2 regions of the Rhizobium anhuiense bv. trifolii genome follow, and region 2 is predicted to be linked to the other one. Evidence: predicted binding sites of a transcription regulator. Region 2 holds the regulator's gene; the other holds the start of a gene.
The links. Region 2 encodes PhoB, which activates phosphate uptake and scavenging genes when phosphate is short. Its sites were predicted from a motif close to TGTCATNNANCTGTCAT; they were not measured.
Positions count from the first base shown of each region.

Region 1: NE851_RS09205 (DUF1868 domain-containing protein) is a predicted target of PhoB. The motif match lies at 4,457-4,473, and genes of this name have one in related genera.

Region 1 covers NZ_CP098803.1:107,676-115,422, reverse strand. The annotation lists gene ispG (flavodoxin-dependent (E)-4-hydroxy-3-methylbut-2-enyl-diphosphate synthase) at 33-1,283, shown strand; gene hisC (histidinol-phosphate transaminase) at 1,300-2,361, shown strand; gene NE851_RS09215 (polyprenyl synthetase family protein) at 2,497-3,411, opposite strand; gene mtgA (monofunctional biosynthetic peptidoglycan transglycosylase) at 3,548-4,300, shown strand; gene NE851_RS09205 (DUF1868 domain-containing protein) at 4,523-5,245, shown strand; gene NE851_RS09200 (glutathione S-transferase family protein) at 5,259-5,906, shown strand; gene rpmF (50S ribosomal protein L32) at 6,062-6,247, shown strand; gene NE851_RS09190 (hypothetical protein) at 6,391-6,798, shown strand; gene phaR (polyhydroxyalkanoate synthesis repressor PhaR) at 6,793-7,365, opposite strand; gene NE851_RS09180 (acetyl-CoA C-acetyltransferase) at 7,605-7,747, shown strand, end outside.
Region 2 covers NZ_CP098803.1:830,456-838,202, reverse strand. The annotation lists gene NE851_RS12710 (Hsp33 family molecular chaperone) at 1-706, opposite strand, end outside; gene argF (ornithine carbamoyltransferase) at 796-1,710, opposite strand; gene NE851_RS12700 (aspartate aminotransferase family protein) at 1,751-2,950, opposite strand; gene NE851_RS12695 (GcrA family cell cycle regulator) at 3,374-3,907, shown strand; gene phoB (phosphate regulon transcriptional regulator PhoB) at 4,168-4,851, opposite strand; gene phoU (phosphate signaling complex protein PhoU) at 4,999-5,712, opposite strand; gene pstB (phosphate ABC transporter ATP-binding protein PstB) at 5,757-6,572, opposite strand; gene pstA (phosphate ABC transporter permease PstA) at 6,588-7,747, opposite strand, start outside.

The DNA of each region.
Region 1 (7,747 bases), 720 kb from region 2:
CGCGACATGCTTTAGGGGTGCAAGAACTCTTCATGTTGTCAGCCGCCGATTTTGATCCGAAACCGCGCCGCGCTTCCGTTGCCGTCGATGTCGGCGGCGTCATCGTCGGCGGCGGGGCGCCGGTCGTCGTGCAATCCATGACGAATACCGATACGGCCGATATCGACTCGACCGTCGCGCAGGTCGCCGCCCTGTTCCGGGCTGGCTCGGAGCTTGTGCGTATCACCGTCGACCGTGACGAGAGTGCGGCTGCCGTGCCGAAGATCCGCGAGCGGCTGCTGCGGCTCGGCATGGACGTGCCATTGATCGGCGACTTCCACTATATCGGCCACAAGCTGCTCGCCGATCATCCCGATTGTGCCGCGGCGCTGGCGAAATACCGCATCAACCCCGGCAATGTCGGCTTCAAGGACAAGAAGGACAAGCAGTTCGCCGAGATCATCGAGATGGCGATCCGCCATGACAAGCCGGTGCGTATCGGCGTCAACTGGGGTTCGCTCGACCAGGATCTGCTGACGGCGCTGATGGACCAGAATGCCGCGGCCGGTTCGCCGCTTTCGGCCCGGCAGGTGACGCGTGAGGCGATCGTGCAGTCGGCGCTGCTTTCGGCAGCCCTTGCCGAGGAGATCGGCCTGCCGCGCAACCGCATCATCCTGTCGGCCAAGGTCAGCCAGGTGCAGGATCTGATCGCCGTCAATTCGATGCTCGCCGAACGCTCCAATCACGCGCTGCATCTCGGTCTGACCGAAGCCGGCATGGGCACCAAGGGCATCGTCGCCTCGTCGGCGGCCATGGGCTTCGTGTTGCAGCATGGCATCGGCGATACGATCCGCGTGTCGCTGACGCCCGAGCCGAATGGCGACCGCACCCGCGAAGTCCAGGTGGCGCAGGAGATCCTGCAGGTCATGGGCTTCCGCCAGTTCATACCGGTCGTTGCCGCCTGTCCGGGCTGCGGACGCACGACCTCGACGGTGTTCCAGGAGCTTGCCCAGAACATCCAGAACGACATTCGCAAGAACATGCCGGTCTGGCGCGAAAAGTATCCCGGAGTCGAGGCGCTGAACGTCGCCGTCATGGGCTGCATCGTCAACGGGCCGGGTGAAAGCAAACATGCCGATATCGGCATTTCGCTTCCAGGCACCGGCGAGACGCCGGCCGCCCCTGTTTTCATCGATGGCCGTAAGGCGCTGACGCTGCGCGGCCCCAATATCGCCGCCGACTTCGAGGCGCTTGTCGTCGATTATATCGAGAAGCGTTTCGGCCAGCGGACGGCGGCGGAATGAACGCCCGCGAGTTCGAATGAGCCGGTACTGGTCTGATATCGTCAGCAAGCTTCGGCCCTATGTCGCCGGAGAGCAGCCGCGTATCGCCGGCTTGGTCAAGCTCAACACCAACGAGAATCCCTACGGGCCGTCTCCGAAGGCACTCGAGGCAATCCGGCAAGCGACGGACGATCGTCTGCGGCTCTATCCCGATCCCGCGGCGACGGAATTGCGCGAGACGATCGCCGCCCGTTTCGGCCTGATGGCAGAAGAAGTATTCGTTGGCAACGGCTCCGACGAGGTCCTCGCCCTCGCGTTTCAGGCGCTGTTGAAACACGAACGGCCGCTTCTCTATCCCGATGTGACCTATAGCTTCTACCCGACATATAGCCTGCTATACGATGTCGAAGCGATCGAAGTGCCTGTCGATCACGGGTTCCAGATCCGACTGGCGGATTACGACAGGCCGTGCGGCGCGATCATCATCCCCAATCCGAATGCACCGACCGGGATCGGCCTGCCGCGTGCCGACATAGAGGCGCTTGTCGCCGCTCACCCGGATGCGGTCGTCGTGATCGACGAGGCCTATGTCGATTTCGGCGGCGAAAGCGCCGTCCCGCTCATTTCAAAATATCCCAATCTGCTTGTCATTCAGACCCTGTCGAAATCCCGCTCGTTCGCAGGCCTGCGCGTCGGCTTCGCGCTGGGGCAGCGGGAACTGATCGAGGCGCTGGTGCGCGTCAAGGACAGTTTCAATTCCTATCCGCTCGATCGCCTGGCGCAGGTCGCCGCGACGGCGGCGATCAAGGACGAGGCGTGGTTCGAGACATGCCGGAGGAAGCTTATCGCCAGCCGGGAAAACCTCGTCTCCGAACTCCAAGCGCTGGATTTCGAGGTCTTGCCGTCCCAGGCGAATTTCGTTTTCGCAAGGCACCAAAGTCAGTCGGGTGCAGCGCTTCTCACCGCCCTGCGCGAGCGGAACATTCTCGTCCGGCTTTTTGCCAAGCCGCGTATTTCGGACTTCCTGCGGATCAGCATCGGCACGGACGAGGAATGTGCCCGCCTGGTTTCGGCTCTCACGGAAATATTGGCAGCCTGACCTGGAAAGGGATAGAGCGGTTCAGCTTTTAACGGAAGCGCAGAACCACTCTATTCCTTTGTTTTACGTAATTCCCGGTAAAAACGCGTCGCGCTTTGCCTGGGAAAACCGCTTCGCACTTTTCCTGGAATTGCTCTAGCTCTTCCGGTCGGCGATGAAATGCGCCGCAGCGGTAAGGGTCGAGGCACGGGCGCCGTAAGGGGTAAGCAGCGCCTCGGCATCGCGGACATGCTGGTGGAGCTGGCGCTCGGCCCATTCCATACCGCGCAGGGCGACGAGCGTTCCCTTGCCCCGGGCTGCGTCCTTGCCGGTCGCCTTGCCCATGGTCTCGGTGTCCGAAGTCAGGTCAAGAATGTCGTCGGCCAGCTGGAAGGCAAGGCCGATCTTTTCGCCGAAGGCGCGCAGGCGGCGGCGGTCTTCCGGCGCACTTGCCGAGATGATGGCGCCGGCTTCGCAGGCGAAGCGGATCAACGCGCCCGTTTTCATCGCCTGCAGGCGGATGATGCCGGCCTCGTCAGGGGCTTGTTTTTCCGCTGCCAGATCGAGGGCCTGGCCGCCGGCCATGCCGCCAAGACCGGCGGCGCGGGCAAGGGCCAGCACCAGCGATGCCTTGCTGGTATCGGGAAGCGCCGTTTCCGGCGCGGCGACGATATCGAAGGCGTAGGTCAGCAGGCTGTCGCCGGCGAGGATCGCGGTCGCTTCATCGAATTTAATGTGTACCGTTGGTTTGCCGCGGCGCAGGTCGTCATCGTCCATGGCCGGCAGGTCGTCATGGACGAGGGAATAGCAGTGGACGCATTCGAGTGCCGCGCCGACGCGAAGTGCTGCCTCAGCGTTGCCGCCGAGAAGGGCAGCGCTTTCGACGACCAGGAATGGGCGCAGCCGCTTGCCGCCGTTCAGCACGGCATAATGCATGGCATCGCGCAGCCTTTCGGGCCTGGCGATTTCATCGGAAAGGATGCTTGGTGAAAGCAATGCGTCGAGCAGCGCCTCGATCTCGTGGGCGTTGTTCTTCAGCCTCGTTTCGAAAGTGTCCCGGTTCGCGTCCATGGGCGCTGTTTGGCATGAGCGCCCCCGGGCTTGCAACGGAATTGTCGATGACAGCGGCAAGATTCACCACGCACTCTGGCATAAGCTCTGTACAGGCGCTATGAGAACGAGAGGAGCGAAATCGGACTGGGGAACATTGGATATAGCGCCGGAGAGAGAGGACAGCGTCGACATGCCGGTTCGTCGGCAATGGTTCGGAGATCGGCGGTTCGGAGATCGGCGCGTGTTGAAACGCATTGTTCTTGCCGTCCTGGTCTTTCTGATCCTTCCCTACGCGTTGATCTTTTTCTATCTGCTGCCCTTCATTCACCCCGTCTCGACGCTGATGCTGCGCGATCTTCTTCTGCTGCGCGGTTACGACAGGCAATGGGTGTCGCTGGATGACATCGCCCCGGTCGTGGTGCAGTCGGTGATGATGTCGGAGGACGGGCAATATTGCTTTCACGGCGGCGTCGACTGGGCTGAAATGCGCATGCTGGTCGAGGATACGCTGAAAGGCCAGGCGACGCGCGGCGGCAGCACCATCCCGATGCAGACGGCGAAAAACCTCTTCCTCTGGAACAGCCGCTCCTTTGTGCGCAAGGCGCTGGAGCTTCCACTTGCGGTCGCCACGGATTTCGTCCTGTCGAAACGGCGGCTGATGGAAATCTATCTCAATATCGCCGAATGGGGCCCCGGCATCTACGGCATCGAGGCGGCCGCCCAGCATCATTTCAAGGTGCCGGCCTCGAAGCTGACGCGGCGCCAGGCATCGCTGCTAGCCGTCTCGCTGCCGAACCCGATCGACCGCAATGCCGGCAAGCCCGGACGCGGCCTTCGCCGGCTTGCCGGCGTGATCGAGAGGCGTGCGCAAGGTTCGGGCGATTACATCAAGTGCATCTATGATTGACATCAGAGATTGACATCAGAACTTGTCGTCAGAACAGGATGATTTTAGCCCGGGGGCGGCCTGAAATCTGAATCCTGTTCTAAATTATATTGTGAGAGCGTGATGTCATGAGAAAACCGCGCACACTTTTCGGCATCATGCTCTAGAGGCGGTAAGCGTCATCTGACATTCTTGGTTCTGCCATATGGACGGATGCAGTCCAACCAGAGCCCTGATTCGCCCATGACCATCACGACATTTTCGCCCGAGCTTCTCTCTTATTCGAAGACGCACAATCCGAACCCGCCCGCCCATCTCGGCAGCCGCTATCGCAAAATCGGCGGCTTTCTCCCGGAAGCCGGCAACACCATCGTCTGCCATATCGAGAAGGGTTCGCAGACGCAGATGGCGCTGATCGAGGCGCGCGAGACATATCTGGCCATGCCCGAGGCTCCGCAGTTCCTCTTTACGCCGATATCAAGTCTTCACATGACACTTTTCGAAGGCGTCATCGAAACCCGGCGCCGGCAGGATTGCTGGCCGGGCGATCTGCCGCTCGATACGCCGATCGAAGACATGACCGAGTTGATGGCGGCCAGGCTCGAAGGTTTCTCGATGGCTGACCCCTTCAGGGTCGCGATCGTCGAAGCTCGCCCGTCGGGCCTGCTCGTCGACGGGGCGACGGAGACGGACCGCAAGGTCATGCGCGCCTGGCGCAACGCGCTGGCCGATCTTCTCGGCTATCGCCAGCCGAACCACGAGGATTATAAGTTCCACATGACCTTCGCCTATGCGGTCGAACGGCTTGAGGACGGAGCCTTGCCGCGCTGGCAGGCGATGCTCGATGACGTGGCCGAGGATATCCGCCGCAAGGCTCCCGTTTTCGAGCTTACCCCGCCGGCATTCTGCGTGTTCGAGGACATGAACCATTTCCACGAATTGCTGATCTTTGATTTCGAAGCCTGAACGGAGGAGGCCCATGGACAAACCGACGCTCTATATCGCCAACAAGAACTATTCCTCCTGGTCGTTTCGGCCCTGGATGGCGCTGACCGGCGTCGGCATCGATTTCGAGGAGGTCCTGATCCCCTTCGACGATGCGGCCGGTAATCCCAATATCAAGGCGGTTTCGCCGACCGGGCGAGTGCCGCTTCTCAAGCACGGCGCGTTGAAGATCTGGGAATCGCTGGCGATCATCGAATACGCCGCCGAGCTTTATCCGGAGGCCGGCCTTCTGCCTGGGGATCGGGCCGAGCGGGCGCTTGCCCGTTCGGTTTCGATGGAAATGCTCTCGAGCTTTCGGGCGCTGCGCAACGCCTGCCCGATGAATATCCGCCGGCCGAAGGCCAAGATCGCATTGCCGGATGGTGTCGACGCCGATATCAGCCGCATCGAGACAATCTGGCGCGACCTGTTGCAGCAATCCGGCGGACCGTTTCTCTTTGGTGCGTTCAGCGGGGCGGATGCGATGTTTGCGCCTGTCGTCAACCGCTTCGACATTTATGATCTCGTCAGCCGAAACGATACGCTGGCCTATATGGAGACCATGAAGGCGCATCCGGCCTGGCGAAAATGGGAAGAGGCGGCCCGCGCGGAGCCTTGGATCGTGCCGGAAGACGAAGTCTGAGCCCGGAATCATCGGCTTCGCAAAAAATACGCATGGGGACTGGTCAAGGCCACCCCTTGCATGTATAAGCGCGCCAAATTCCGAAATCGCGACATGTCCGTTTCGGCCGCCAGTCTGGCCGTGGGAATGTTTTGCCCGCAAGTGGAGTAAGAGAAATGGCTGTACCGAAGAGAAAAACAAGCCCGTCCAAGCGCGGTATGCGCCGTTCGGCCGACGCACTGAAGGCTCCGACCTACGTCGAAGACAAGAACTCCGGCGAACTGCGCCGCCCGCACCATATCGATCTGAAGACCGGTATGTATCGCGGCCGTCAGGTTCTGACGCCGAAGGAAAGCGCATAATTTCGCGATCCGGCTTGTCCGATCGAAAGTTTCAAGGCCGGCCTCAAGCCGGCCTTTTCTGTTTCGACGATATAATATTTGCAATGACTTGCGGTCTGGCAGCGGTTTGCGGCAGTATTCTTCTCCTGCTGAGGAGATTGCCGATGATTGCCGCCATGCCCCTGATGATTATCCCGTTTATTCTTTACAATCTGGCAATGCTGGGCCTGATGGGCGATGGCGGCATTCCGGCCCTGCAGCATGATATCATCGTGCTGTCGATGATCTCGGGCGCGATCTGGAGCATGGCGCTCGGCGATCTGTTCATCGTTATCGCCCTCGTCGTGCTGTTCTTCGAAATCCTCAGGGCGACCAGAACCGGGCCCGGCAATCTCGCCAACCACATGCTGTCGATGCTGGTGTTCATCGCCTTCCTGGTCGAGTTTCTGCTCGTCCGGGATGCTGCGACGCAGGTATTCTTCATTTTGATGACGATCGCCCTGATCGATGTGATCGGCGGTTTTGCCGTCTCGATCCGGAGCGCCGGGCGTGATGTCTCGATCGGATTATAGGTTGTCGAGTTTGTTCTGAAGGGCGCGGAGCTGTTCCTTCAACTCATCGATATCCTTGGCTTCGGCCTTGCGGCTTTCCTTGGCGGGCGGCGTCATGAAGGGCGAGAACATCTGCATCGCCTGCTGAAACAACTCGGTGTTGCGGCGAACCTGATCCTCGACCATCTGCATCGGCAATTGCAGGTTCTTGCCAAGCGGCGTCTCGCCGAAGGCGCGGTTCACCTGCTCGCGCATCTGGGACTGCTGTTCGGTGAAAGCGCGCATCGAATGTTCGAGAAAGCTCGGAACGACCATCTGCATCTGGTCGCCGTAATAGGTGATGAGCTGGCGCAGGAAGGAGATCGGGAGCAACGTGTTGCCGGTCTTCGATTCCTGTTCGAAAATGATCTGGGTCAGCACCGAATGGGTGATGTCATCTCCGCTTTTTGCATCCTGTACGGTGAAGTCTTCGCCTTTCTTCACCATCTCCGCCAAGTCTTCCAGCGTCACATAGGTGCTGGTGCCGGTGTTGTATAGGCGGCGATTGGCGTATTTCTTGATAACGATCTGACCCTCATGCTTCGCCATATCAGTCTCCTGAACCCCCGTCTGATTTATGGATCTTCCTCCACTTGAGACTGTAAACGCAAAAGAAGGCCGGTGACAATCTCTTTGTGCGATGCGGCAAACCTTTAACAGAGCAGATGAATCGGGCTTGGGAGCGCTTCGGCTGAAAAATGGCGGCAGCCGGTCTTCGCGTTTGACTTGTGCTCCAAGCTTTGCCAGTTTCTCCTTATGTAAGTGAGACGAAAACGAGGAGCGTCCCCATGAGCAATTCATCCATCGTCATCGCCAGTGCAGGGCGAACAGCAGTCGGCTCGTTCAACGGCGCTTTCGCGACGGTCCTCGCGCATGAGCTCGGGGCGGCGGTCATAAAGGGGGCGCTCGAGCGCGCCGGCGTCGATGCCGG
Region 2 (7,747 bases):
CTTCGACCCAGGCATCGTCCTCGCCGTGCGGGCGGTTGCCGGTGTCGCCGTCGCCGCCGTGGAGATCCGGCTGGCGCATGCGCTCCGGCGCCTCCGGCAGGAACTGGGCGACAAGGCCGCCTGCCCGCCAGCGGTGGCGCGGCTTGCCCGCCTCGTCACGATCGAAGAGTTCGGCCGCGGCCAGGCGCACGCGCGTCGGGATCTGCTCCGACTGGCGGAAATAGACGCCGGCGATCTCCTCCAGCGAGGTGCCGTCGAGCGCGACGATGCCCTGATAGGGCTGGCCGAACTTGCCCTGGTCGATGGTGAAGGCGAGCACGCCCTTGCCGAGCAATTGCTCCGGCTCGGTTTCACCTGCTTCAATCGCCTTGTTGAGCAGCGCCTGATCGAAACGGGCATAGGCGCGGACATTTTCCGGCGTCGAGAAATCGGCGACGAGAAGATCGACCGGGCCATCGCCCTTGGTCTGCACCGTGAACTTGCCGTCGAATTTCAGCGAGGTGCCGAGCAGCACCGTCAGCACGACGACTTCGGCAAGCAGCCGGGCGACGGGAGCGGGGTAATGATGGCGCTCGAGGATCGCATCGAGCATCGGGCCGAGCTGGACGGCACGGCCGCGCACATCCAGACCCTCCACCTGAAAAGGGACGACATGATCATCGCCGGCGAAATCAAACTGGCCGAGGGCGGCTGCAGCTTCTGCCATGGCTTTCACTCCTAGTTTTCAAGCGACAGCCCAGCGTGGCCTTCGCTCGCGCGGTCGCGAGTGTGTGACTCGCGACACCAGATTATGGTTCAGATCGCGCCCAGGCACCAAGCAAGAATCGACTTCTGCGCATGAAGGCGGTTTTCCGCCTCATCGAAGACTACGGATTGCGGACCGTCGATCACTTCGTCCGTCACTTCCTCACCGCGATGAGCAGGCAGGCAATGCATGAACAATGCATCATTGCCGGCCTTCGCCATCAAAGCCGCGTTGACCTGATAAGGCTGGAAGACATTGTGACCCCGGGCCCGATGTTCCTGATTCATGGAGACCCAGGTATCGGTCACCACGCAATCGACGCCGGCGACCGCACGGTCGGCATCATGGCAGAGCATGATTTCGGCGCCCTCATTGCGGGCCCAGTTCAGATAGTGATCCTTGGGCTCCGAGCCAAGGGGCACGGCCATGTTCATGCGATAGCCGAAGCGCGCCGCCCCTTCGACCAGCGAATGCAGCACATTGTTGCCGTCGCCGGTCCAGGCGATGGTCTTGCCCTTGATCGGGCCGCGATGCTCTTCGAAGGTCATGATATCGGCCATGATCTGGCAGGGATGGGTGTCATCCGTCAGCGCATTGATCACGGGCACGGTCGCGTGCTCGGCAAGCTCCAGCAGCCTGGAATGCTCGGTGGTGCGGATCATGATCGCATCGACATAACGCGATAGCACCTTGGCCGTGTCGCCGATCGTCTCGGCGCGGCCGAGCTGCATCTCGGTGCCGGACAGGAACAGCGTTTCGCCGCCGAGCTGGCGCATGCCGACATCGAAGGAGACGCGGGTGCGCGTCGACGGCTTCTCGAAGATCATCGCCAGCATCTTGCCGGCGAGCGGCTTGTCGCCCGTGCCGGCCTTGAAGGCCTGCTTGCGGGCGAGCGCATCGTTCATGATGGTTCTGAGATCGGCTGACGTGACCGCCGAAAGATCGAGGAAATGTTTAGGAGCCATAGTCTTCTTACCTGTGCTGCGCCCGCAGGCGGCAATCCCTTCAAGCCGTCTTCTTGACCTTGGAGGCGCGAATGCTCTCGGCAGCGCGCTCGATGCGGGCAAGGCCCTCGCGGGCTTCCTCGGCGGTGACCACGAGGGGCGGAAGAAGACGGATGACATTGTCGCCGGCGGGCACGCCGAGCAGATGGGCGGCGCGGATCGCCTGCAGCAGTTCGGCTGAGGGAATGGCGGCCTTGACGCCGAGCAACAGCCCCTCACCTCTGATATCCTCGATCACATCGGGATAACGGTCCTTCAGCGAGGCGAGGCCCTGGCGGAAGACAAGCGCGACGTCGCGCACCTGCTGGAGGAAGCCATCGGCGAGAATGATGTCGAGCACGGCGCTGCCGACGGCCATGGCGAGCGGATTGCCGCCATAGGTCGAGCCGTGCGTGCCGGCCTTCATGCCGGAGGCAGCCTCTGCTGTGGCAAGGCAGGCGCCGAGCGGGAAACCGCCGCCGATTCCCTTGGCGACCGCCATGATGTCGGGGGTGACGCCCGACCATTCATGGGCGAAGAGCCTGCCGGTGCGCCCGACCCCGGTCTGGACCTCGTCGAGGATCAGCAGCAGGCCATTTTCGTCGCAGATCTGGCGAAGCGCCTTCATGAATTCGGGGGTGGCCGGACGCACGCCGCCCTCGCCCTGCACCGGCTCGATGAGAATTCCGGCGGTGGCATCGGTGATCGCGGCGCGCACCGCTTCGATGTCGCCGAAAGCCACCTGATCGAAACCCGGCGCCTTGGGGCCGAAGCCCTCAAGATATTTCTCCTGGCCGCCGGCGGCGATCGTCGCCAGCGTCCGGCCGTGAAAGGCGCCCTCGAAGGTGATGATATGGAAGCGCTCGGGATGACCCTTGGAATACTGATAACGGCGCGCCGTCTTGATCGCGCATTCGAGCGCCTCGGCGCCCGAATTGGTGAAGAACACCTTGTCGGCGAAGGTGGCGTCGGTCAGCCGTTTGGCCAGACGCTCCTGGCCGGGGATCTCATAGATGTTGGAGAGATGCCAGACCTTGTCGGCCTGCTCCTTCAGCGCGCCGACCACATGCGGATTGCTGTGGCCGACCGAAGTGACGGCGACGCCGGCGCCGAAATCGAGATATCGCTCGCCGCTTTCGGTGATCAGCCACACGCCCTCGCCTCGCTCGAACCGCAACGGGGCACGAGAATAGGTGTCATAAAGCGGCGCGGCTTCAGCCATAGCGCGATCTCCCATCGATGTTATCAAGCTCCGGACTCCGGCTAAGAAAACCAGGCCCGAAAAATCAAAAATGCCGCCTTGCGGCGGCGACTGGCACTATTTCCTTTTCGCGCTGCAATGTCAACAAAACTGCGCCCTTAGCGCATGCAGCAAGCTTGTACAGCAGCATTATCCGTCCTCAACAGGCATTATTGCAGAAATGCCACGCCGGGGCAGCAAGTTGGGGAAAACTTGAAATTCGATTCATCCGGATTCATGCGACTCTTGTCACGGAGTCAGCCTCACACTAGGTTAAAGTTCAATTACTAGACTGCATGCGGCGGAACTAGTCACCAAAATTGATCAAGCGTTTCTTGTTTCGGAGCCTTCCGGGACAACGGTGAGGGATTCTGCCATCACCAACGCAAAAGGTGGAGACAGGGCATGAACTGGACAGACGAGCGGGTCGAGAAACTCAAGAAGCTCTGGGCCGAAGGACTGAGCGCCAGCCAGATCGCGGCACAACTTGGTGGCGTCAGCAGAAACGCGGTCATCGGCAAGGTGCATCGGCTGAGCCTCCCCGGCCGTGCCAAGGCCGGCGGTACCGCCAATGCCGCCCGAACGCCGAAACGCAATACTTCTGCGCCGCGCGCGCCGAACTACGCCTCACGGGTCGCCACTCGCACCGTTACCCGCCAGCAGGGCGCGACGATGCTGAAGGAAGAGATCGAGATCGAAACGATCGAGGAAATGGAATACGTGCCGAGAGGCAACGTGGTCGTTCCGATTTCCCGACGCCTCGGCCTGACGGAACTGACCGAACGCACCTGCAAGTGGCCGGTCGGCGATCCGCTGAAGGACGACTTCCACTTCTGCGGCTGCGAATCCCCCGACAATTCGCCCTATTGCAGCTATCACCAGAAGCTTGCCTACCAGCCGGTCAACGAACGCCGCCGGGCAGCAGCGCGGGCCAGCTGAGCGGGTAACATCGCCGCACATGAGAAACGGGCCGACTGGCCCGTTTTTTTGTGGTTATTGGTTCGCGCGGATGGCTGCCCCTCATCCGCCTGCCGGCACCTTCTCCCCGCTTGCGGGGCGAAGGGGATATGCCGCGACCTCTCCGTTCCCCGCTAACCTGTCGCAGGGCACGTCCCCTCGCCCCGTTTTACGGGGAGAGGGTTAGGGTGAGGGGCAGACGCTAGCTCGAGCGACGTTGTCAGCAATCAGAATGGAGGCCCTCAGGCTTCCATCGAATAACCGGCGCCGCGGACGGTGCGGATGACGTCCTGCATGTTGGAGAAATTCAGCGCCTTGCGCAGGCGGCCGACATGGACGTCGACGGTGCGTTCGTCGACATAGATATCGTGGCCCCAGACACCGTCGAGAAGCTGCGAGCGGGAGAAGACCCGGCCCGGCGACGACATCAGGAATTCCAGCAGGCGGAATTCGGTGGGGCCGAGGCGGACTTCGCGGGTCTTGCGATGGACCCGGTGGGTTTCGCGGTCGAGTTCGATATCGCCGCATTTCAGCACCGTCGACAGCACCTCGGGACGGGCGCGGCGCAGCATCGCCTTGACGCGGGCAACGAGCTCGGGGGTCGAGAAGGGCTTGACGACATAATCGTCGGCCCCCGTCGAAAGCCCGCGGACGCGCTCGCTCTCTTCGCCGCGCGCCGTCAGCATGATGATCGGCAGGCGCTCGGTTTCCGGCCGCATGCGCAGGCGCCGGCAGAGTTCGATGCCGGAGACGCCAGGCAGCATCCAATCGAGGATGAGCAGATCGGGCGTGCGCTCCTGAAGCCGCATTTCGGCTTCGTCGCCACGAAGGATGGTATCGACCTCGAAGCCTTCCGCTTCGAGATTGTAGCGAAGAAGCACGCTCAGGGCTTCCTCGTCTTCAACAACTGCAACTCTCGGGATCATGCGTGTCGGTCTCCTCGCGCATGATCCTTGAACCGGGGATGGTTCAAGCAATGCACCCTGCGCAAATTCAGAATTGGCTGCGACCTCTTTGCGCGCCCCGGATGGGCGCGCACGCAAGCTTCTAGCCCGGCCGTCCGGCCCGGGCGGTTATTCGGTTACCGCGCCGACGGTGTTGGCGCTGTCGTCTTTCGGACGATCGCCTTCCGGCTGCGCACCTGTCGCCATGTAAAAGATCGTCTCGGCGATGTTGGTGGCGTGGTCGCCGATGCGCTCGATGTTCTTGGCGCAGAAGAGAAGATGCGTGCAGCTGGTGATGTTGCGCGGATCTTCCATCATGTAGGTCAGGAGCTCGCGAAACAGCGAGGTGTACATCGCGTCGATCTCGTTGTCGCGTTCGCGGATCGCGTTCGCCTTGTCGGCGGAGCGATTGGTGTAGACATCGAGCACTTCCTTGAGCTGGACGAGCGCCAGTTCGGAGAGATGCTCGAGGCCGCGGGCGAGCTTGCGGGGAACGCCGGTGCTTTGGACGGCGATGACGCGTTTGGCGGTGTTCTTGCCGAGGTCGCCGACGCGTTCGAGATCGGCGGCGATGCGGATCGAGCCCATGATTTCGCGCAGGTCCGCGGCCATCGGCTGACGGCGGGCGATGGTGACGATCGCCTTGTCGCCGATTTCGCGTTCGGCGTGATCGAGGATCACATCGTCGGAGATGACCTTCTGCGCCAGCGCGGTATCGCCGTTGACCAGCGCCCGCACGGCTTCGGCGACCATCTGCTCGGCCAGGCCGCCCATTTCGGAAATCCGCCTGGACAGGAACTTCAGATCATCATCATAGGCAGAATAAATATGTGTCGATGCCATGGGGCTTTATCCTCGAATAACGGAAAGGCTTGGTGACGCCAGGATCAGCCGAAGCGACCCATGATGTAATCCTGGGTGCGCGGATCGTCCGGATTGGTGAACATCTTGTCGGTGTCGTTCTCCTCGACGAGATTGCCGAGGTGGAACATGGCGGTGCGCTGCGAGACGCGCGCGGCCTGCTGCATGGAGTGGGTAACGATGACGATCGTGTAGTTCTCGCGCAGCTCGTGGATCAGTTCCTCGACCTTGGCGGTGGCGATCGGGTCGAGCGCCGAGCAGGGCTCGTCCATCAGGATGACCTCAGGGCTGACGGCGACGGCACGGGCAATGCAGAGGCGCTGCTGCTGACCGCCGGACAGGCCGGTGCCGGATTCATGCACGCGGTCCTTGACCTCGTTCCAGAGGCCGGCGCGCTGCAGGCTGGTCTCGACGATCTGGTCGAGATCGGCCTTCGACTTGGCCAGGCCATGGATGCGCGGGCCGTAGGAGACGTTTTCGTAGATCGTCTTCGGAAACGGGTTCGGCTTCTGGAAGACCATGCCGACGCGGGCGCGAAGTTCGACGACGTCGATATCCGGATCATAGATATCGTCGGTATCGAGCGTGATCTTGCCGGTGACGCGGCATCCGTCGATCGTGTCGTTCATGCGGTTGAGGCTCCGCAGGAAGGTCGACTTGCCGCAGCCGGACGGGCCGATCAGGGCGGTTACGGTGTTTTCGCGGATGTTCAGGTTCACATCGAAAAGCGCGCGCTTTTCGCCGTAGTAAACCGAGACATCCTTTCCGATCATCTTATACGGGACGTTGCTCATCTTGTGATCCAGCGCCTTTTCAACTGCAGCTTCCGTCAACATGTTCATGATGTTTAACTCCGTTTACCAGCGGCGCTCGAAGCGACGACGCAAGAGGATGGCGCCCATGTTCATGACGATCAGGAACAGGAGCAGAACGATGATGGCACCCGAAGTACGCTCGACGAAGGCACGTTCGGCCTCGTTGGCCCACATATAGACCTGTACGGGCAGAGCCGTCGAGGGATCGAGCGGCGTCGTCGGCGCGTTGGCGACGAAGGCGACCATGCCGATCAGGAGCAGCGGCGCGGTTTCGCCGAGCGCATGCGCCAGGCCGATGATCGTGCCGGTGAGGATGCCGGGCATGGCGAGCGGCAGAACGTGGTGGAACACCATCTGCATCTTGGAAGCCCCGAGGCCGAGGGCTGCGGCGCGGATCGACGGCGGCACGGCGCGAAGAGCGGCACGCGTGGCGATGATGATCGTCGGCAGGGTCATCAGCGTCAGCACCAGGCCGCCGACCAGCGACGCCGAGCGCGGCAGGCCGATGAAGTTGATGAAGACGGACAGACCGAGCAGACCGTAGACGATCGAGGGAACCGCGGCGAGGTTGTTGATGTTGACCTCGATCAGGTCCGTCAGCTTGTTCTTCGGCGCAAACTCCTCGAGATAGATCGAGGCGGCGACGCCGATCGGCAGCGACAGCACCAGCACGATCAGCATCAGGTAGAGCGAGCCGATGAGGGCGACGCCAAGGCCTGCGGCCTCCGGACGGCTGGAGTTGCCGTTGACGAAGAGGCCGGTGTTGAACTGCTTGTGAAGAGCGCCGCTCGCCTTCAGCTCGTTCATCCAGCCAACCTGCTTGTCGTTGACCTTGCGGTTCTTCTCATCGACCGAAAGATCGATCTGGCCCTTGTTGGCGCTGTCGACATTGGCGTCGGCAAGCACCGTGACATTGACCGTCTTGCCGATGATCGACGGGTCTGACATGACCATGTCGCGCAGCTGGATCGGGGCGCTCTTCGACAGCATGGCCGAGGCATCGCGCACATCAGGGCGGCTTGCGGCATTGATGTTCAGTTGCTTGACGATCGCGTCGCGCAGGAGAACCGGATAGTTGGCGGCGATCAGCACCGAAGGGTCGGTCGCACGCTTGTTGTTCGGGTCGATCGTCTTCTCCGAGAATTCGATCGGCAGGGTGATCGCCGTCTGCTGGAAGGCGGTGTAGCCCTTGCCGATCACCG